3 regions of the Arthrobacter sp. MP_M4 genome follow, and region 2 is predicted to be linked to each of the others. Evidence: predicted binding sites of a transcription regulator. Region 2 holds the regulator's gene; each other region holds the start of a gene.
What was found. The regulator LexA, encoded in region 2, represses DNA repair genes until DNA is damaged. The targets are predictions, from matches to a motif close to TCGAACANNTGTTCGA.

Region 1 (7,335 bases), on a different contig from region 2:
TGAGGAAGCCGATGATGGCCGAAGGCGTGACCTCGAAATCACTGAGGGCGTAGACGCCGGCCGTGATGAACATTGTCACAAGCATGCCTACCAGGGCCGAGAGCGACATCTTCCAGGTCCGGAAGTAGAGCGCCATGAGCACCGCGGCGAGGGCAACGAAGATCGCCAGGCCGAGCAGCGCCTGCTTGGTGACGTCAGCACCCCAGGTGGGGCCGACGAAGTTCGATGTCACCTCGTTGTCCGTCACGCCGTACGCCTGGGTCAGGCCCGCCTTGATCTGGAGCGTCTCATCCTCGGTCAGCTTGTCCGTCTGGATGCGCATTGTGCTGCCGGCGACGTTCGCCACCCGCGGGATGCTGCCGGGAACGACGTCCGTGACAGCCTTCTCACCGACGGTCGCGTCGGTGGTTTTGACGTTGGAGACGGTGAATTCCGAACCGCCCCGGAACTCGATGCCGAGGTTGAAGCCGCCCTTGACCACCGGAAGCAGGATCGAGAGCGCCACCAGGACGCCTGCGATCAGGAACCAGATCTTCTTGGAGTCGACGAAGTCGTAGGAGCGCTTGCCTGTGTAGAGCTCATTGCCGAAATTGGCGAAACTGACGGCCATTTAGTTGCCCTCCTTGGATGTGCTCTTGGAGGAGCCGGCAAGTTGTCCTTGTTGATCCTGGCCCTGGCGTTCCGCGAGGCGTCGTTCTGCAATGGTCATCCGGCGTTGGGCCTCAGCTGTGGCGCCGGTGTTCTTGCCCCGGGGGGCCGTGGCCGGCTTGTCCTCCGGCGTGCGGATCCGTCCGGCGCCCCGGTAGAGGGGCGCCGCACCAAGGCGCTTCGGGTCCAGGCCCGAGAATTTGTGGCCTTCCCCGAAGAACTTGGTGCGGGCCAGCAGCTGCAGGGTGGGATGGGTGAACATGAAGACGACGATGAGGTCGGCGATTGCGGTCAGGCCGAGGGTGAACGCGAAACCGCGGACGTTGCCCACGGCCACGAAGTACAGCACCAGGGCGGCCAGCAGGTTGACGGCCTTGGAGGCCAGGACGGTACGCTTGGCGCGCTTCCAGCCGTTCTCGACGGCCGACACGAGGCCGCGGCCTTCACGGAGTTCGTCACGGATACGTTCGAAGTAAACGATGAAGGAGTCCGCCGTCTGGCCGATGGCCACGATGATGCCCGCGACGCCGGCGAGGGACAGCCGGTAATTCTCGGTCCAGCCGAGGATGGCAATAGCAAGGTAGGTCAGGGCACCGGCGACGACGAGCGAAGCGACCGTGACAAAGCCCAGGGCGCGGTACTGGAACAGGGAATACACGACCACCAGCAGCAGACCGATCAGACCCGCCAGCATGCCCATCCGGAGTTGTTCCCCGCCGAGAGTTGCCGAGATCTGCTGTTCGCTTTGGATTTCGAAGCTGATTGGCAGGGCGCCGAAGCGGAGCTGGTCCGAAAGGGCCTTGGCGCTCTGCTCCGTGAATCCGCCGGTGATCTGCGGGCGGCCGTCGGTGATGACAGCCTGGGACCGCGGGGCCGAAATGACCTGGTCGTCCAGGACAATGGCGAACTGCGCCTTGGGATCAGAGCCGCTGGCGCCGCCGGCGGCGACATAGAACTCGTTCAGCCGCTCGGTGACCGTCTTGAACTTGGCGGTGCCCTCTTCGTTGAACTGGATGTTCACAGCCCACTCGTTGGTGACGGCACCCTGGGCGCCGCGCTGGAGCTGGAAGGACGAACCCGCGATGTCCGATCCCTTGACCTCGACCGGGCCGAGGATGTACTTCACCGCGGGCCGGCCGTCGGCTGCAGGTTCGCAGGTGACCAGCGGCTTGGCCGGGTCGGAGCGTTCCTGCTTGTCCTGCGAGGGGTTGTCGCAGTCGAGCGTCTCAAACTTCTTGTAAATCTCGGGGGTAACCCAGTTGACGTCGCTGCCGTTGGTGGGTTCCGCCGTGGGCTTGGGCAGCTGGTCCTCCGGAGTCAGCGACTCGGTGGGGACAACTGCGCCCGGGCCGGCCTGGAGGACGGGCCGGAAGTTCATGTCGGCGGACGCCTGGATCAGCGCACGGGTTTCCTTGGAGGGTGTTCCCGGCAAGCTGACGACGACGTTGCGTCCGGACTGGGTGCTGATTTCCGCTTCCGCAACACCTGATCCGTCCACGCGCTGACGGATAATCGCCACGGCCTGGTTGAGCTGTTCTTCGTTGATGTCCGAACCGCCTTCAACCTTGGGCGCCAGGATCATCTGGGTGCCGCCTTCAAGGTCCAGGGCGAGCTTGGGAGCCCAGCTCGCCTGGCCGGCCATCGTGCCGCCGGCCAGGACCGCGGTCAGGACGGCGAGGATAACGCCGAGCCAGACCAGCACCCTGAGGGCTGAGTTTTTGGGGCCAGTTCGTGCCATTGTCGATCTTTCTATTGTTTACGGGAAAACCGCCGTGCGGACCTGAGAGGCCGCACCGGCGGTGGCCCCGCAGCCGTTACTTCGCGGGACAGCTCAAACAGGCAGACTAGCTGTCTTTCTTGCCTTCGTCGTTGAGGCGGCGCAGGGTTTCTTCCGATGTCTCCACCCGCGGGGCATCATTGACGGGCGCGGTGCTCTGCGTTTTGTCGATGGTCAGCGAGGACGCGTCGTCCGGGACGACAGTGGGCTCCTCGGCGGCGGCAACCGGCTCAACGACTTTCGTGACGGCCTGGCGGTGCACTGTGGCGGTGTTGCCCGGGGAGAGTTCGAGCAGGACCTTGTTCTCTTCCTCGTCAATCTCAACGATCCGACCGTACAGGCCGAAGCTGGTCATGACCTCGACGCCGGGGGCAAACGTCGACTGCAGCTTGGCCTGCTGCTGCTGGGTCTTCTTGTTGCGGCGGAACATCATGAAGACGAAGACGCCGAGCATGGCGAACAACAGAATAGTCATGATGTCGATGCCGCCGCCGGCCTGCGGCTGGGTCTGGGCAGAGATAAGTCCGAACACAGGAATAGTTCCGTTCTGTACTTGCGTAGCTGGTTTTCCAGCAACGTCCGCTTCGCTCCAGGATGGCTGGCGGGCAATCATGCCGAGCCGACCGCGGCCGGGTACTGACCGCGCACAGAACGAAGACCCGAACGTGCCGAGCGTCATACCAGTCTAAAGGGAAAAGGTTACGGCGCGGTCTATTGACTGTTACGGATCCATTCCGGATCAGCGTCGCCGCCAGCCACGTCCGCCGACTCTGCGTCGTCGCCGACGGTGAAGAGCTCCAACGGGTCCTGCGCGAAGATGCCTGGCGGCACGGCGAACCCGAGGTGTGTCCAGGCCGGGGCGAGGGCGATCCGCCCCCGCGGGGTGCGTCCCAGCAGGCCCTCGCGGACGAGGTACGGCTCGGCGACGGTTTCCACCGTCTCTGTTTCCTCGCCGACGGCGATGGCCAGCGTGGACAGGCCCACGGGTCCGCCGCCGAATTTGGTGATGAGGGCTTCGAGGACGGCGCGGTCCAGCCGGTCCAGGCCACGTTTGTCCACTTCGTACATGTCCAGCGCCGCGGACGCGGCCCGGGCATCGATTTGCTCAATCCCGTGCACCAGGGCCCAGTCGCGGACCCGGCGCAGGAGGCGGTTGGCGATACGGGGCGTCCCGCGGGACCGTCCCGCGATTTCACTGAACCCGGCGGAATTGACCTTCAGGTCCAGGAGGCCCGCGGAGCGCCGGAGCACGAGTTCGAGTTCGGCAACTGAGTAGAACTCGAGGTGCCCGGTGAAGCCGAAGCGGTCCCGGAGCGGCCCGGGCAGCAGGCCGGCGCGGGTGGTGGCGCCCACCAGGGTGAACGGCGGAAGTTCCAGCGGAATGGCGGTAGCGCCGGCGCCCTTGCCGACCACGATGTCGACCCGGAAGTCCTCCATCGCCATGTAGAGCATTTCCTCGGCCGGCCGGGACATCCGATGGATCTCGTCAAGGAAAAGGACTTCCCCCTCGGACAACGAGGACAAAATGGCGGCAAGGTCGCCGGCGTGCTGGATGGCGGGGCCGCTGCTGATCCGCAGCGGGGCGTTCATCTCAGCAGCAATGATCATGGACAGCGTGGTCTTGCCCAGTCCGGGAGGGCCGGAGAGCAGGACGTGGTCGGCGCTGCGGCCCCGCATGCGGGAGGCCTCCAAAACCAGCGAGAGCTGTTTGCGGACCCGGTGCTGGCCCACGAAGTCGTGCAGGTTCTTGGGCCGAAGGGCGGCTTCGATGACACGCTCCTCCGGTTCCTCTCCCCCGGCGACGACTGACGGCTCAGCCACGGGCGCCGGCCCTGTTCCCGGCGCGGGCGCCGTCCTGGCCCAGCCAGCGCAAGGTGGCGCGCAGGATCTCGGCAACATTGCCCTTCTCGGCCAGCTCCGGGTAATCGGCGAGGGACTTCTCGATGCTGGATGTCGCATCCTTCTCGGACCAGCCCAGGCTTGTCATGGCCGCGACGACCTGCGGCTTCCAGACCGACTCCGACGACGCCAGCGGCGCCGTGGAACTGGCGGCCGTGCCGTGCGGCACCAGCTTTCCCGCCAGTTCAAGGACGATCCGCCCGGCCACCTTGGGCCCGATACCTGGCACCTTGGTGAAGGCTTTGCCGTCCCCGGAGTGCGCGGCGACGCGGATTGCCTCGGGCTCGTGCACGGCCAGGACGGCGAGGGCCAGCCGGGGTCCGACACCGCTGACGCTGAGAAGGATGTCAAAGACCTCGCGTTCGTCGTCGGAGCCGAATCCGAACAACGTGAGGGAGTCCTCGCGCACGATCAGGGAGGTAAAGAGCTTTCCCTCCTCGCCGGCGCGCAGCCTGCTGAGGGTCTGCGGGGTGGCGTTCACGCTCATGCCGGCGCCGTTGAGGTCGATCACGGCGGAAGCCAGGCCGACGTGCGCTACGGTTCCGCGGAGAAAACTGATCAAAGCCGGGCTCCTGAAAATTCAGCTGAAAAGGGAAACCGGGAACACCCGGCTATCCGAACATATCTACGAATACCCTAGCAAGTTCTGCGGCGGCACGGCCGGACATTCAGCGTGCGCGGCGCGCCTTAGCCTCAGCGTCCGCCCAGGCCCGCTGGGCCGGGGTGAGCGACAGACTGCCCGGCCCGGTGGTAGCCACCGACGCGCCGCTCCCGGCCCGCCACGCGTGGGTAATCGCCAGCGCCAGGGCGTCGGCGGCGTCGGCGGGGCGGGGCGGAGCATCGAGGCGAAGAATCTTGGTAACCAGCTTGGTGACCGCGTCCTTGTTCGACGTTCCGCTGCCGGTCACGGCGGCTTTGACCTCGGACGGGGTGTGCAGCGCTACCGGGATGCCGCGCCGCGCGGCGGCGGCGATCACGACGCCGGACGCCTGCGCCACGCCCATGACGGTGCTGACATTGAGTTGGGAGAACACCCGCTCGACGGCGAGCACGTGCGGTTCGTACTGGTCCAGCCACTCGTCAATGGAAGTGGCGATCACGAGCAGGCGCTGGTCCAGGCTCTCCTGCGGAGAGGTTCCGACGACGCCGAACGCCACCATGGTGGCGCGGCGGTTCTTCTCGACATCCACAACGCCGATCCCGCAGCGGGTGAGGCCCGGGTCGACGCCGAGGACGCGAAGGGTCACTCGGCTTCCAGTGCGGCCTGCACTTCGTCACTGAGGTCGGCGTTGCTGTACACGTTCTGGACGTCATCGAGCTCTTCAAGGGCATCGACAAGCTTCAGGAATTTCTTGGCCGCCTCGAGGTCCAGCGGCACCTGCATGGAGGGCACGAATTCGGCCTCATCGGTGTCGTACTCAATTCCGGCTTCCTTGAGCGCATCCCGGATGGCCTGCAGGTCCGTCGGTTCGGAGTGGATCTCAAAGGTCTCGCCGTTGTCCTTGACTTCTTCGGCCCCGGCGTCGAGGACGGCCATGAGGATGTCGTCCTCACCCAGGCCGTTTTTCTGCAGCGAGACAACGCCCTTGCGGGAGAAGAGGTAGCTGACCGACCCGGGGTCGGCGATGGTCCCGCCGTTGCGGGAGATGGCGAGCCGGACCTCGGAGGCGGCACGGTTCTTATTGTCCGTAAGGCACTCGATCAACAGCGCGGAGCCCTGCGGGCCCCGGCATTCGTACATGATCTCGGTGTAGTCCACCACTTCGCCGGTGAGGCCGGCGCCGCGCTTAATGGCACGGTCAATGTTGTCCGCGGGGACCGAGGTCTTCTTGGCTTTGGTGACGGCGAGTTCCAGGCCGGGGTTGCCGGCGAGGTCCGGGCCGCCCATGCGTGCAGCGACTTCGATGTTTTTGATCAGCTTGGCGAACGACTTGGCCCTGCGGCTGTCGAGGATGGCCTTCTTATGCTTGGTCGTCGCCCATTTGGAGTGGCCTGACATGCTTTACGCTTCTCCTCTGATCATTCGAATAAACAATTCGTGCACGCGCTTCTCCCCCGTCACTTCCGGGTGGAAGGAGGTGGCCAGCAGCTTGCCGGAACGCACTGCAACAATTCTAGCCGTCCCTTCCAGCGCCCCGGGGTGGGAGACCCTGGCGGGCTCCACTTTGGCGAGCACCTCCACCCCGTCGCCGACGCGTTCCACCCATGGCCCGCGGATGAAGACGGCGTGCACCGGGGCCACCCCGTTCGCGGTGGCACTGAAGTCGAGTCCGCGGAAGTCAAGATCGGTCTCGAAGGACTCGCGCTGCCGGCCGAAGGCGTTCCGGCGCACGGTGATGTCCAGACCGCCGAACGTTTGTTGCGGGTTGCCGGCGAGGTCTTTCGCGGGGTCGGCGATTTCCTCGGCAAGGAGAATCATCCCGGCGCAGGAGCCGAAGACCGGCAGCCCGTCCTGGATATGCCTGCGCAGCGGTTCGCGAAGCCCGAAGGCCCGGGACAGTTTATCGATGGTGGTGGATTCGCCGCCGGGGATCACGAGGCCGTCGAGGCCGTCGAGCTCAGCGGGCCGGCGGACACCGATGCCCGTGGCGCCTGCGTCTTCCATCGCGTGCAGGTGTTCGCGGAAATCGCCCTGAAGTGCCAGAACGCCAATTCGCAGGCCTGTTCCCGCGCGGGAAGGGGGCACAGAAGTGGGGTTGGTCATCCGAACAGCATAGTGGCCGGAAAGCCCCCCGCGCCGCGGCCCTGCGCCGCTTCCCTGCCGTCGCTGGGATATATTACAAAGCATGTTTTACTTCAGCGTTCCGCTCGGCAAGCTCGTCCGCCGGGTCTCCCGGCTCAGGGGCGGAGGCTCAGCCCTCCCCGGGCTCGTCGTCGAAAGAATCGATCCCGGGTTCATGCGCAGGACGCTGTCCACCGTGCCGCACGGTGTGGCCGTCGTGAGCGGCACGAACGGCAAGACGACCACCACCAAGATGGTGGTGGAACTGCTGGAGAGCCAGGGCCTGAAG
Region 2 (7,335 bases):
TCGGTTCAAGCCCGCCGCGGCGATCGTGACGGCTTCGGAGATGGCGGCGCGGACGTCGGCGGGAACGCCGTGGGAGTTCTCGTTGACGTTGAGCAGGATGGGAACGTCCAGCTGCGGCGCACCGTACGGCGTCAGGCCGCGCAGGTTGGTCCGGAGGGGAAGTCGGTTCAGTCGCTCTAGCTGATCAGTCACGTCCTTAGTTTAAGTGACGCGGCCGCAACCCCGGAATCCATGTGTTCCGCCGGCCGGGTCCGCAGGGTTCCCTGGCACTACTTCGACGGAATGAAGAGGGCCTGGCCGGCCTCAAGCTGGGATGCCTCCAGATTGTTCAGCTCGATGATTTCGCTGACGACGTCGCGGGGATCCCGTTCCGGGGCCACCGTGCGGGCAATGGCCCACAAGGACTCACCGGGCTGCACCGTAACAGTCACCGAGGGGGTGGGGGAGAGTTCGGCAGCAGACTCCGCGGCCTTGGCGGGTGCACTGAAGAATCCGCTGAAGGACAGGATGAGGGCGGCCAGGAGGATCAGCGGCACGCCGATGAAGACAAAGCGTCCCCGTCGCGTGAGCTTCAGCGGTGCCTGTGTGGTTCCGGCTCCGCGGCCGGTGGAGGCGGGGACGCCGCTCGGGGCTTCCTGATCTGCGGGGCTGAGCCTGCTGATCGAGGCCGCGGTCTCGCGCCGGCCGTCGTTGCCGGATGCGCCGCGGGCAAATGTGTTGGAAAACGCGCTTGATGCTGACATGAACTGAGCCCTCCTGGACCATACTGTGCCGCCCGGCGTACTCCACGTACTCGCCGCCAACCGGCCTAATCTTCGAACAAACAACCGAACGATGCGCGGGGTTCTCCCGGTGTCCGGCTAAATGCGGGTGTTCAACTAGAACACATATTCGAATCTCGCTTGTTCTGTTTTAGCACTTATCAACGAACATTGTCGAGACTCGCTAGAACAAATGTTTGAAAAAGCAGTGCGGCTGGCCTACGTTTGTGTTCAAGAACAACCACATCTGCAGTTGATCAGCAGGGTCTGACATTTCAGGCCGGAAGTTCCCGGCAGCCGCAGCCACGGTGGCCGGGCGGAACGGAAAGGCGTTGGCGAACATGGCAGCACAAGCCACTGGCGGCAGGGCCCCTACGCGGAGCCCGCAGGCGGCCCGGCCACCAAAGAGCCTCACCGTCCGGCAGAGAAAGATCCTGGAAACCATCCAGCGGTCCGTGACGGACAACGGCTATCCGCCGTCCATGCGCGAGATCGGTGACACCGTGGGTCTGGCGAGCCTGTCCAGCGTCACCCACCAGCTTTCGCAGCTGGAAAAGCTCGGTTATTTGCGGCGTGACCCCAAGCGCCCCCGCGCCATGGAAGTGCTGATACCGCTGACCCTTGATGAGGGCACCGCCAAATCTTCGGGGGTGGCGAAGTCCGGTTCCCTGCGCACCGTCGGCGGCCTGTCCGTGTCGGAGCTGGCAAGCGCAACTGACACGGCCATGGTGCCGCTGGTGGGCCGGATCGCCGCGGGCGGTCCGATCCTGGCCGACCAGGTAGTGGAAGATGTCATGCCACTGCCCCGCCAGCTGGTGGGCCACGGCGAGCTCTTCATGCTCAAGATTGCCGGGGATTCAATGATCGACGCCGCCATCTGTGACGGTGACTGGGTGGTGGTGCGCCAGCAGGGCGACGCCGTCAACGGCGACATCGTCGCCGCGTTGCTGGACGACGAAGCTACCGTCAAGACGTTCCGACAGCGCGATGGCCACACCTGGCTGCTGCCGCAGAACACCCAGTACGAACCCATCCTCGGCGATCACGCGGTCATCATGGGCAAGGTCGTCTCGGTGATGCGCTCCCTTTAGGACATTGCGCCCGAACTACCCGGTCAGTCTGCGGACTGGCCGGGTTTTTTTCCGAGCCGTTCCAGGGCCGCGAGGGCTACCGCCGGATCCGTCGTCGGCCAGAACGGCGGCAGGGCGGCCCGAAGGAAACCTCCGTAGCGCTCAGTGGACAGCCGGGAATCCAGTACTGCCACGACTCCCCTGTCTGTTGTTGTGCGGATGAGCCGGCCTGCGCCCTGGGCCAGGCGGATCGCGGCGTGGGTTGCGGAAACGCTCATGAATCCGTTGCCGCCGGCCTGGGCCACCGCGCGGGACCGGGCCGTCATGAGGGGATCATCGGGCCGCGGGAACGGAATCCGGTCGATCACCACCAGACGGCAGGCCGTTCCCGGCACATCGACCCCTTGCCACAGGGACATGGTGCCGAAGAGGCAGGTGTCCGGTTCGTCGGCGAACTGCTTCACGAGTGCCGTCATTGTCGAGTCACCCTGGCAGAGAATTGTCATGTCCAGCCGTGGTCTCATGGCTTCGGCGGCGTCCTCGGCGGCACGCCGGGAGGAAAACAGGCACAAGGCGCCGCCGCCCGAGGCACGGATCAGCTTTTCGAGTTCATCGAGGGCCTCTGGTGAGGTGCCGCGGCCGGGCTTGGGCAGATGTTTGGCGACGTAGAGGATGCCCTGCTTGGGGTACTCGAAGGGTGAGCCCACGTCGATGCCGGTCCAGCTGGGCGCACCGGGTCCGAGCAGCCCGAGGCCTCCGGCAGCGGGCTCGAAGGCGGATCCGATCGCCAAGGTAGCCGAGGTCAGGATAACGGTGTGGTCGGCGAACAGGCCCTCGCGGAGCCGGCCGGCGACGCTTAGCGGTGCGACGTTGACCAGGGCCGGCGCGGACTCGTCCGGCTGGGAGTACCCCTGCTGCGGATCGAAGGTGCTGTTGCGCGAAAACCAGACCACCTCGCGGTTCTCCCGCGCCGCGAGCAGCCGTTCGCAAAGTTCCAGGATCACCATCAGTCGGGAACGCGCGAGCTGCCGGCCGCCGTCGACGGTGTTGGCGCTGTCCCCTTTGGAGTCCGAGAGCGCCGCACGGCAGGCATCCCGCAACTGGTCCACGCAGTCGAGTTGTTCGCTGTTGAGGCCGTTGGGCAGCAGTCCGCTGGGCACGCCCTCGATGGCGAGTTCGAGGTTGGCCGCGGCATTGTTCAGGGCGTCCACCGTGATGCCGGTGTGCTTGCGGGCTCCGGACGCCGCAGCGTGGACCATTGCGACGGAGAGCTGCCCGGAGACAGCTCCGGTCACCCGGTCCTGGAGCTCGTGGGCCTCATCCACCACCACGACGTCGTATTCCGGCAGCACGGCAAGGCCCTCGAAGGCGCTGACGGCCAGCATGGCGTGGTTGGTCACCACGACGTCGGCGTCCGCGGCGTTCTGCCGGGCCAGCTCGCTGAAGCATTCCGCCGCCAGGGGGCATTTTTGCGCGCCGAGGCACTCCATGGACGTGACGGAGACCTGCCGCCAGGCACGGTCCGTGACCCCGGGCAGGAGTTCGTCGCGGTCTCCCGTGACGGTGTCCTCAGCCCATTCACGGAGCCGGACCACCTCCTTGCCCAGCTGGGAGGATGGCCCGCCCATGGCGGCAGCGAAGTGCGGCACGGAGGTGTCCTCGCCGAGCGAGAAGAGCTGCCCTTCCGAGGGTTCTTCGGAAGGGAAGCCACCCTCGAGCTTGTGCCGGCACACGTAGTTGGAGCGTCCCTTGACCAGGGCGATCTTAACGGGCCGTTCCAGCGCCGGCGTGATGGTTTTCAACAGCCGGGGCAAGTCCCGGCCGACAATCTGGGTTTGCAGGGCCAACGTAGCTGTGGAGACCAGGGTGGGCTTCTCACTGACCAGGGAATGGGCGATCAGCGGGATCAGGTACGCGAGGGACTTACCTGTACCGGTGCCGGCCTGGACCAGCAGGTGGTCGCCGCTGTCAATCGCGTGCGCCACCTGCCGGACCATTTCGTGCTGGCCCTCGCGGCTCTGGCCGCCCATGCCGGACACGGCGCGGTCGAGCAGCTCAATAACGAATTCTCCGCCGCCCTTGCTGCCTGGGTCCGTGTCCGCCCCGCTCACCGCCGCCTCAGTCATTGCTGATGAAGGAATCCAGTTCAGCGGCGAAACCTTCGCGCACCATCACCACGGCACGGGTGCCCGCTTCCTCGTGGTCAAGGCTGAGGATCTCGGCGTCGGTCTCGTGCAGCTTGCTCAGCAGGTCCCCACGGTTGTACGGGATCATCAGTTCGAGTTTCACGCTGGGCCGCGGAATGCCCTCGCTGATGGCCTTGAGCAGTTCCGGGATGCCTTCGCCCGTGCGCGCCGAGACCACAACATGGCGCGGTTCGCGCTGCTTGAGCCGCTCAATCACGAAGGGGTCCGCGGCGTCGGCCTTGTTCAGGACGATGATTTCCGGCACCTTGCGGGCGTCGACTTCGCTGAACACCGCCCGGACGGCGGCAATCTGGCCTTCCGGGTCCGGGTGGGAGACGTCCACGATGTGCAGGATCAGGTCCGCGTCGGCGACTTCCTCCAGGGTGGAACGGAAAGCCTCCACGAGCTGGGTGGGCAGGGAACGTACGAAACCGACGGTGTCGGCCAGGGTGTAGCCCAGCCCGTCCGAAGTTTCCGCTTTGCGAACGGTCGGGTCCAGGGTGGCAAAGAGTGCGTTCTCCACCAGGACACCGGCATCGGTCAACCGGTTCAGCAGCGAGGACTTGCCCGCGTTGGTGTATCCGGCGATTGCTACGGACGGCACGGCATTACGACGGCGGTTTGCCCGCTTGGTCTCCCGTGCGGGCTTCATGGCGGCGATTTCGCGCCGCAGTTTGGCCATCCTGGTCCGGATGCGGCGGCGGTCCAGTTCGATCTTGGTTTCGCCGGGGCCACGCGAACCCATGCCGGCACCGGCACCGCCCACTTGGCCGCCGGCCTGGCGCGACATCGAGTCGCCCCAGCCGCGCAGCCGCGGGAGCAGGTATTCGAGCTGGGCAAGTTCCACCTGGGCTTTACCCTCGCGGCTCTTGGCATGCTGGGCGAAGATGTCCAAAATCAGGGCGGTGCGGTCGATGACCTTGACCTTGACGATGTCTTCCAGGCTGCGGCGCTGCGAGGGTGCCAGTTCGGCGTCGACGACGACAGTATCCGCGCCCGTGGACATCACGATGTCCTTGAGCTCCTGGGCTTTGCCGGAACCGAGGAAGGTCCCGGGGTCCGGCTTGGCCCGGCGCTGGACAATGCCGTCGAGGACCTCCGAACCGGCGGTCTCGGCGAGGGCGGCAAGTTCGCGCAACGAGTTCTCGGCGTCCGCGAGGGTGCCTTCGGTCCAGAGGCCGGCCAGGACGACACGCTCCAGGCGCAACTGCCGGTATTCGACCTCGGTGACGTCTTCGAGTTCGGTGGACAGCCCGGCGGTGCGACGCAGGGCGTGCCGTTCCTCAAGGTCCTGCTGGTCACCGTCGAAGGTGCTGTGTTCCTCGTTCAGCCCGGAGATTGCCTGCGCCTTGCCGAGCACCGATGAAGGCTCGCCGGCAGCGGGGGCCGCTTTCCGTGCAGGGGTGTCCTTGGCGAGGATCCGGTCGATGACAGCCTGGATTTCCGCAGGACTCATGTCCTGGGCTGCTGAATCGGGTCCGGTGTTGGGCTGACTGGTCATGGTCTCCTTTAGAGGTTTGGCAACTTCAGAATAGTGCGGATCCGTGCTGTCCGGGGCGGTATTCGCGCTCGGCTGACGACTGGTGGTCAAAACGGGGCCTCCTGGGATGCCTGCGGCAGCGGTGCCGGGCGGAGAATGCTCCGCGGGGGAGCTTTTGCGGTGGGGAATAATCTGGCCGTCGGGGCCTTGATGAGGAAGGAACGCTCCGCCGGACCGCACCTTGCCGGGCGCGGCCAGACTCCAAGGGATTCGGGCGCCAAGAAAAATTTCCTTACGGAAGAGTCGGAGATGGCGCACTGAGCGGAAGGTAGCTACCTGCGTCGCTGCGGGGACGGGACGAAGCCCGTGCCGGTTACTTGAAGTTCGAGAGCATGTCTTTAAGACTAGCAGACGTCCTGGCGGCCTCCGCCGCCCGGCCCTGGTTTCGCCTGAGCCCGGCGGCCAACTAATCTGGGCAGTTATGGAGTCTGCACACTATTTCAGCGCCCAGCCTGCCGGACCGTTCACCCGCAAGCCACTGACGGTGGAGTTGGCCGGCGAACTCCGGCAGCTGCAGACGTCCTCGGCGATCTTCAGCCCTGACGGCGTCGATAAGGGTACTGCGGTGCTGTTGGCCGAAGCCCCGGCCCCCGCGCCGCAGGGCGCCTTGCTGGACATCGGCTGCGGCTGGGGTCCGATCGCGCTGACCATGGCCCTGCGGGCACCGCATTCACACGTCTACGCTGTAGACGTCAACGAGCGATGCGTGACCCTGACCAACGAAAACGCGGGTCTGCTGGGATTGGGGAACGTCACGGCCAGCACCCCCGACGCCATCGACCCGGAGCTCCGCTTCGACACCATCTGGTCCAACCCGCCCATCCGGATCGGCAAAGACGAACTGCATGCCCTGCTGCTCCTGTGGTTGCCCCGGCTCGCGCCGGGCGGCTCGGCCTGGCTCGTGGTGCAGAAGAACCTGGGCTCGGATTCCCTTCAGCGCTGGCTTGCAGCGGAGCTGGACAGCAGCTTCACCGTGACCCGGGAGAGCACCTCGAAGTCTTTCCGGATCCTTCGGGTCAGGAAAGCATCCCACTAGCGACGATGACCGCGGGACCGCTGAGCTCGACGTGCTCGTGGCCCTCCGCACCGAGGAAGAACTTCACCCCGACCACGCCGCCCGGTACGTGGACGTTCCAGACATCGGGCGCGCCCTGGCCGGCCCAATGGCGGATCGCGACGGCCGCGGCGCACGCTCCGGTCCCGCACGACTGCGTCTCCCCCACGCCCCGTTCATGAACACGCATGGTGATAGTTCCTACCCCCTCATGCACCAGGGGTTCCGACGGGACCACGAACTCGACGTTGGTGCCGAGCGGCGGGGCAGGATCAACGTGCGGAGCGCTGAAGAGTTCGGTGGCCTCCAGCTCGGCGAGTTCCGCCAGCGCCACGACGGTGTGCGGGTTTCCCATGCTGACGGACAGGGCCGGCCGCGCGACGTCCAGCCCGGCCGCGCTGACCAGTGAGTCCATGGCCCGGCCGGTGGCTTCGCCGGGGAAAGTGAACTCCCAGGGGCCCATGTCCACGGCGTAGCCGGCAGCAGTGCGGACCACCCGCTTGGCCCCTGCCCGGGTGCCAATGGTCAGTGACTCTCCGGCGGGAAGCTCGAGAAGGCCCTCGGTGACCAGGAAGTGGACAAAGACGCGGACGCCGTTGCCGCACATCTCAGACAGCGAACCGTCACCGTTGCGGTAGTCCATGAACCATGCAGCATCCGGGGTGTGGGCCAAAAGTTCCCGGCCCTCGGCGAGCAGGCGGGACGGCACGGCACGGATCAGTCC
Region 3 (7,335 bases), on a different contig from region 2:
GTAATGGCGAGGTTTCGCCTGATCCCGTCCAACGCTCCGGGCGGCTGAGGTTCCTGGTGGGCCGGGGTTCCTGAGGCCGGTACCGGGAACGGCAGGGTATCGGTGCGGCTCAGATCCCAGGCCATGGTGGCGCTGATGCTGATCCCCCGCGGGCCGGTCCGGCGGGTGGTGCCCCGGATCAGCAGCAGCCGGGTGCTGAACAGCAACGGACCGGCCTGTTCCTGGGCCTCATGGAAGAAGACCGAGTCAACACAGCCCGTGCCGTCGTCGATGCTGATGAACACCACGCGGCGGCCTCCGCGCATAGGCGGAGTCTGGGTGGCCACCCTGACGCCTGCGACCAGCACTTCGGTGCCGTTGCGCAATTTCAACAACTTGTCCGCGGTGGTGACGCCGAGCCGGTCCAGCAAAGGCTTGTGACTGGCCATGAGGTGGTCGCTGACATCCACGGCCATCAAGTCCAGCTCTGCGCGGACCGTATCGACCAGCGTGGGTGCAGGCAGCCCGCCCTTGAGATTCTTGAGCTCCACATCCCCCAGCGGCAGCGACAACTGCCCCTCGATCACATCGATGCCCTTGCGCTGCGGTCGGCTCTGCAGGGTTTGCAGGTGATGGACCAGGTCGGCACGGTTGGCGGTTACACCGGAGGCCCGGTGCAGGGAATCGAAGGCCCCGAGCTGCGCCAGCCGCTGGATACTGGGTTTGCTCAGCCGGGACCTGGCCCGCAGGTCTGCCAGCGAGTCAAAGGGCTGTCCCGCCACGATCCGTTTCAGCTCCGCAGCGGAGAGCCCGTAAATGCCGTTCAGGCTTAACCGGATCCCCAGTTTTCCGCGGTCCGGGCCGGTGTCCACCCGTTCCACCCGGTATTCGCCATGGCTGCGGTTGATGTCCAGGGGCAGGATGGGGATGCCGAGCCGCCGGGCCTCAGCGACCAGGAGCCGCTTGGGATACATCCCGGGGTCGTGTTCCCACAGGCCGGCGAGGAAAGCCTCCGGATGGTGGGTCTTGAGCCACGCTGACTGGTAGGTGGGCACGGCAAAGGCGGCGCCGTGGGCTTTGCAGAATCCGAAGCTGCCGAAGGCCTTCAGCGTTCCCCAGACTTTATCCACCACTGCCGGGCTGTATCCCCGTGACCTGGCTTCCTTCCGGAAAAACTCCTCCACCTGGCCTTCAAGCTTGTCGTTGCCGAGGGCCCGGCGGAATTCATCGGCCCGCGCCAGCCCGCAATGGGTCATCACGTGGAAGGTCTTGAGGATCTGCTCATGGAAGACAGTGACACCGTGCGTCTCCTCCAGCACGGGTTTGAGGTCCGGGTGCGGATAAACCTCGGGGGCAAAGCCGTGCCGGTGTTCCAGGAAGGGCCGGACCATGTCTGACTTCATCGGGCCGGGCCGGAACAGCGAGATATCGATGATGAGGTCGTTGAATTCCCGGGGCGCCAGTTTGCCAATCAGCTCCCGCTGCCCGGGGGATTCGATCTGGAAGCAGCCCAGGGTGTGGGTGCTCCGGATCAGCTCATATGTGGGTTCGTCGTCGAGGGGCACGGCGTTGAGGTCTATCTGTCCGTCCTCGGCGATGTAGTCAGGTCCTGTGCCGTCCGGTCCTGCCGGGTGGGCTCCGGCAGCCACTACCTGGGCTTTGGAGGGATGCAGCCGGATCACCTCACGGACCGCGAAGGCCATGGCGCTTTGCATCCGGACACCCAGGACATCGAGTTTGAGCATGCCCATCGGGTCCATGTCGTGTTTGTCGAACTGGCTCATCGGCAGGCCCACGCCGCTGGGTTGGACGGGCGTACGGTCCAGCAAGGTGGCATCCCCCAGGATCACTCCGCAGGGATGCATCGAGATATGGCGCGGCAGCCGGTCCAGGCGTTCGGTGAGGTCCACCAGCAGATCCAGCTGCTGGTTTTCGGCGAAGTCCCGCTGCTCCACCCGGCCGGCGAATTCCTTCAGTTCGGGCTTCTCCTCGAGTGCTTCACGGAAGTTCCGGGCCGAGAAACGCCACAGCTGTTTGGCGATATCCCCGATCTCGCCTTCCTCCATGCCCAGGGCCAGGCCGGCGTCGCGCACGGCACCGCGAGCGCGGTAGCCGTTCTGCATGCTCATGAGCGTGACGCGTTCGGAGCCGAAGCGCTCAAAAATCTTCCGGTACACGTTGTGCCGTTCGGCGCTTTCGACGTCGATGTCGATGTCCGGCAGCGTGGCACGGTCGCGGGAGAGGAACCGTTCGAAAATGAGGTCGTGCTGCAGCGGGTTCACCTGGCTGACGTCGATCAGGTAGTTGACCAGGCTCGAGGCCCCCGACCCCCGGGCCGCGGCGCGGACCCCCATGTCCTGGATCATCCGGGAGACTTCGGCCACGGTCAGGAAGTAGGCGGCGAAGCCCAGGCTGTCGATGATCCGCAGTTCGTGGTCCAGCCGCCCGCGCAGTTCCTCGGCAGGTTTGCCGGTGATCCCCGGGAACCGCCTGCTGATGCCGGCGTCGCAGCGCTGGGTGAGTTCGGCGAGGGGATCCCCGGTGATACCGATGACGGCGGCTTCCGGGACCACCGGTTGTTTCCATCCCATGTCCGCTACCGGGTCCATTCGGCAGCGGTCCGCGAGCGCCGCGGTTTGCGCCATGAGGTGTTTGAGATCCGCGGCGCCGTATCCGGCGGCGTGCATGACCTCCTTGCCCAGCTGGAGCATCTGCGCCGAGGATTTAAGCCAGCCCTGCCCGTTCGGCTGGAGCAGCGGGGCGGCGTTAAGTTCGGGGAGCGATTTCAGGGTGCGGGCGGAGTCCAAGACGTCAGCGGTTGCTGCCCCGTCCTCGGCGACATACCGCACGGCGTTGCTCAGAACGGCGGGAACGTTGTGTTCGGCGGCGAGTTTAAGCATCCGTACCGCATGGGCGGTGCTGAGCGGCTCCCCCGGCGGGCTGAGCTGGCTGACCACCTCCGCGGAAATCGTTCCCGGCGGCATGGCATCGAGCCAGCGTTTGAAAAGGGTGCGGGGGCGCAGGTAGCGCCTGCCGCCCATGGAGCGCCCGACGTCGGAGTCGGGGCCGATCAGCACCGTCAGCACCGGCTGGAGGGATTCCGGGTGCAGGGTGCGGGAAGCCAGTTCGGCGCGTGTCACGGCCACGGGCACGGCTCCCCCGGCTTTACCCGTGGTGCGGGCATGCGCGTCGGAGATCAGCCGGCACAGTGCCCGGTAGCCGGCGCCGTTGTTGTGCCCATGGGCCAGCACCACGACGCGCCCGCCCACCTGGGTGCGGTGGTCGCCGTCGTCGTCAAAGACTGCCAGGTCCACCCCGACAATCGGGTCCAGACCCGCTGCCATGCAGGCCTTCAGGTGCTTGATGGTTCCGTAGAGACCGTCCCGGTCCGTGCAGGCAAGTGCTGTCGCCCCGTCCGCCGCGGCGGCGGCTGCCAGCTCCTCGGGCCACGACACTCCGTAGTGGGCGCTGAAGGCGGTGGAAACATGAAGATGGGTGAAGCTCACGCCGATTCGGGCTTCCGGAAGGAAAGCAGGGCGTCATGGATCCGCACCAGGCGCCAGCGTCCGCTGCCCACATGCCGGGACAGGTCAAGGGTGAGGCTTTCCGTGTCCCTTGAAGCGGCAGGGCGTACCTGCACCCGCCAGATCTCATGGTCAACCAGTCCCGGCCCGCTTCCCAGGGGTGCGCGCTGTTCTTCCGCCCACCATTGGCGGCGCTCATACCAGCGGACCGGTTCGGCGCAGACGGTGTAGTCCCTGCCGTTCCAGGCGAGCCGCAGGGGCTGGCCTGCGGGGGTGCAGGCAACGTCCACCGACTCACTGAACATGCCCATCGCGCCTCCCGGACCACACCCTTGAAAAGCCAGCTGCATCTAAGTAAGCGGCAATATTCGAATATATATTCGAACAACGTCAGTCTACGACGGTGCCGCCGCAAAACCTAGATCAGGGGTGGACGGACGCAAGGCCAGGTAGCAGGATTGAGCCATGAGCTCCCACAACGCACTCCTGAAGCACGTAAGCATCGCCGCCGAGGACTCGTCCTTGGTGGCGACGTTCGATATCGAGGGGAACATCCCCGGCCAGGGCGCCTACGTGGTGGGGTTGGTGGCAGCAACCCCTGACCATTCCCACCAGCGACGCATGGGAATCGAGTTCATGAACGGGGAGGCGGTGTCCTTCTACTGCTTCAGCCACGACGGAACGGAGGAGAACTTTGACCTCAAAGGCGTGGAGCACTCCGGAAACACCATTACCGGGTATTTTCCCCTCAGCACTGTCATGGGCCTGGGCAAGGGCCACCTCATGACCGCATTCAGCGACTGTGACGGCCGCGATTTCCAGGCAAACGTCCCGGTGAAGGAAGCTCTCTAGGAACTGGCTTTGTACACTTCCAATTCAAGGGTGATGAAGGCATCGACCATGGCCCGGTAGGTCTTCTCCACGAGGTCGACGTCGATGTCCTTCTTCTCCGCGGTGGCGCGGACGTGCTCGATAACCCGCTCCACCCGGCCGGGGGCCCGAACCTCTGCGCTGTCGGACTTGAGCGTTCCGGCGATCCTGATCAAGCGCTCGCGGCGGCCAATCAGGGACACAATTTGCTCGTCCACCTCGTCAACCGCCACACGCACGGCGGCGAGCTGCTCCCGGTCGGCCTTGGCAGCTTTGTCGTCCTGGTGATTTGTGGGCATGTCCACGACAGTATCCAAAGAAAGAGCTGCGAGTCGACTTATTTTCTTTGGATGTCTGCAGCAGCGTCGGGGGCTTCCACGGCGCGGTGCTCCGCGGGAACGAACGCAGTGCTCCGCTAGAAGAGGCTCCCTACCGGCCTGATCAGTTCCGGGGAATCATTTTTCACATTCCCGACGGCGGTGCCCACCGCGTCGATTCGCCAGCCCTCCGCGACGTCGTGGGCGCCGGCGCGGACCAGGTCGACCAGTCCGGCCGCGTCCTCGGCCTGGGGGTCCAGCCACGCCTGCAGGGTTTCCCGGTCCATCGGCAGCGGTACGCGGTCGTGCAAGGCGGTGAGCTCAGCCAGCATTCCGCCGGCGTAGCCCTCCGGCGGGGAGTCGGTGGTGATGATCGAGGTCGAGAGTAGCCAGCGCTCCGGGTCATCCTCGGTCTTGGAGGGGTCCTTCCACCATTCATAAAGCCCGGCAAAGGCAATCGGATGGCCGTCCTTCGGGTGCACATAGTAGGGCTGTTTGCCGCGGCCCTCGCCCTTCCATTCGTAGTACCCGTCAGCCGGAACGGCGCAGCGCCGGGCGCGGGTGGCTTTCCGGAAGGCCGGCTTCTCCAGCACGCTCTCGCTGCGCGCGTTGATCATTTTCGACCCGATCCTGGGGTCCTTGGCCCAGGACGGCACGAGCCCCCAGCGCGCAACGTGCAGCTGCCGGACCGGTTCGCCGTCCACCAGGCGTTCGAGCAGAATCGGAACGTCTGCCGTCGGGGCTACGTTCCACGACGGCGGTAGGGCCACCTCGTCCTCTACTCCGGCGTCGAACTCGGCCAGCAGGTCTCCGACGGCCCGGGCCATCACGTAGCGTCCACACATGGCACCAGCATGCCACCGTGCGACGCTGCGCGGGAATAGCGGGCTGAGGGTTACGGTTATTGACGGTGGCGCCCGACTTACGTCGGCTACGGGCGCTGCCACCCAGCGCCGTCAACCAGCTTTGAGGAGAACTTCGTGGACTTCACCCCCGAATCCGGCACCATCACCATGTTTTCGACCACTTGGTGCGGTTACTGCAACCGCCTGAAGAAGCAATTGGACGCCCAGGGCATCGGCTACACCGAGATCAACATCGAAGAAGTCGAAGGCACGGCGGACCTCGTGGAGAAGCTCAACGGAGGCAACCGGACCGTCCCCACCGTGCTGTTCCCGGACGGCACCGCCGCCACGAACCCCTCCGCGGCCGAAGTCAAGAGCCGCCTGGCGGCCTGAAGGCCGTCCCTTCCACCCGGATAAACCGATAACAACGACGGCGTGGCCTCCAAGGCCGCGCCGTCTCGTGTTGCGCCACACTCGTTGCGCGGCCAAAGCCTTGCGACAATGGGCTTGCGACTACACCCGCAGTACAAGCAGAGGAGCTATTCCATGGTCCATAAAGTCAAAGGCGTCATAGCCCGTTCCAAGGGGGCCCCCGTCACTCTGGAGACCATCCTGGTCCCGGATCCCGGACCGGGCGAGGCCCTCGTCGACATCCTGACCTGCGGCGTTTGCCACACCGACCTGCATTACAAGCAGGGGGCGATCAACGACGACTTCCCGTTCCTGCTCGGCCATGAGGCCACCGGCGTCGTCAGCGCCGTGGGTCCCGACGTCACTGAGGTTGCCCCCGGCGACCGGGTGGTGCTCAACTGGCGCGCCGTCTGCGGAGAATGCCGGGCCTGCCGCCGCGGCGAGCCGCAGTATTGCTTCAACACCCACAACGCCACCCAGAAGATGACCCTAGAAGACGGCACCGAGCTCACCGCTGCGCTGGGTATCGGCGCGTTCGCCGAAAAGACCCTCGTCGCAGCCGGTCAGTGCACCAAGGTGGACCCCGAAGCCGACCCGGCCGCCATCGGGCTGCTCGGCTGCGGCGTCATGGCAGGAATCGGCGCGGCAATCAACACCGGAAACGTCCAGCGCGGCGACACCGTTGCCGTCATCGGCTGCGGTGGTGTCGGCGTGGCCGCCGTTGCCGGCGCCGCGCTCGCCGGGGCCACCACCGTGATCGCCGTCGACATCGACCCGAAGAAGCTCGATCGTGCCAAAGAACTCGGCGCCACCCACACCGTGGATTCCTCCGGCGTCGACCCCGTCGAGGCAATCCGCGACCTGACCGGCGGTTTCGGCGCCGATGTAGTGATTGACGCCGTCGGACGTCCGGAGACCTACAAGCAGGCGTTCTACGCCCGCGACCTCGCCGGCACCGTGGTCCTCGTGGGCGTGCCCAGCCCCGAGATGACCCTGGAACTGCCGCTGCTGGACATCTTTGGCCGGGGCGGTTCGCTGAAGTCCTCCTGGTACGGCGACTGCCTGCCCTCGCGCGACTTCCCCATGCTGATCGACCTGTACCAGCAGGGCAAGCTGAACCTGGATGCGTTCGTGACGGAACGGATCACCATCGACCAGATCGAGGAAGCGTTCGAGAAGATGCACTCCGGTTCGGTACTCCGTTCCGTGGTGGAACTGTGAGCGCCGGCTCTGCCGGCGGGCTCCGGATCGACCGGCTGGTCACCTCGGGCACCTTCTCGCTCGACGGCGGCACGTGGGACGTCGAGAACAACGTCTGGATCGTGGGCGACGATGCGGAGTGCATCGTGATCGACCCGGCGCACGACGCCGCCGCCGTCGAGACCGCCG

Region 1: the regulator LexA is predicted to act here: its motif matches at 4,940-4,955, upstream of ruvA (Holliday junction branch migration protein RuvA).
Region 3: the regulator LexA is predicted to act here: its motif matches at 3,872-3,887, upstream of RCH15_RS12070 (DUF6504 family protein).

The regions. Positions count from the first base shown of each region.
Region 1 covers NZ_JAXCHX010000015.1:40,687-48,021, reverse strand. Annotated here, with positions in the region: gene secF (protein translocase subunit SecF) at 1-610, opposite strand, end outside; gene secD (protein translocase subunit SecD) at 611-2,386, opposite strand; gene yajC (preprotein translocase subunit YajC) at 2,493-2,900, opposite strand; gene ruvB (Holliday junction branch migration DNA helicase RuvB) at 3,137-4,246, opposite strand; gene ruvA (Holliday junction branch migration protein RuvA) at 4,239-4,886, opposite strand; gene ruvC (crossover junction endodeoxyribonuclease RuvC) at 4,993-5,571, opposite strand; gene RCH15_RS12140 (YebC/PmpR family DNA-binding transcriptional regulator) at 5,568-6,323, opposite strand; gene pdxT (pyridoxal 5'-phosphate synthase glutaminase subunit PdxT) at 6,327-7,028, opposite strand; gene RCH15_RS12130 (Mur ligase family protein) at 7,111-7,335, shown strand, end outside.
Region 2 covers NZ_JAXCHX010000002.1:404,250-411,584, reverse strand. Annotated here, with positions in the region: gene RCH15_RS04330 (histidinol-phosphate transaminase) at 1-192, opposite strand, end outside; gene RCH15_RS04325 (LysM peptidoglycan-binding domain-containing protein) at 270-743, opposite strand; gene lexA (transcriptional repressor LexA) at 1,103-1,852, shown strand; gene RCH15_RS04315 (ATP-dependent DNA helicase) at 1,876-3,957, opposite strand; gene hflX (GTPase HflX) at 3,950-5,518, opposite strand; gene RCH15_RS04305 (class I SAM-dependent methyltransferase) at 5,979-6,593, shown strand; gene dapF (diaminopimelate epimerase) at 6,574-7,335, opposite strand, start outside.
Region 3 covers NZ_JAXCHX010000015.1:20,433-27,767, reverse strand. Annotated here, with positions in the region: gene RCH15_RS12075 (DNA polymerase III subunit alpha) at 1-3,485, opposite strand, end outside; gene RCH15_RS12070 (DUF6504 family protein) at 3,482-3,814, opposite strand; gene RCH15_RS12065 (hypothetical protein) at 3,969-4,355, shown strand; gene RCH15_RS12060 (chorismate mutase) at 4,352-4,672, opposite strand; gene RCH15_RS12055 (SOS response-associated peptidase) at 4,789-5,535, opposite strand; gene RCH15_RS12050 (mycoredoxin) at 5,671-5,928, shown strand; gene RCH15_RS12045 (S-(hydroxymethyl)mycothiol dehydrogenase) at 6,082-7,167, shown strand; gene RCH15_RS12040 (MBL fold metallo-hydrolase) at 7,164-7,335, shown strand, end outside.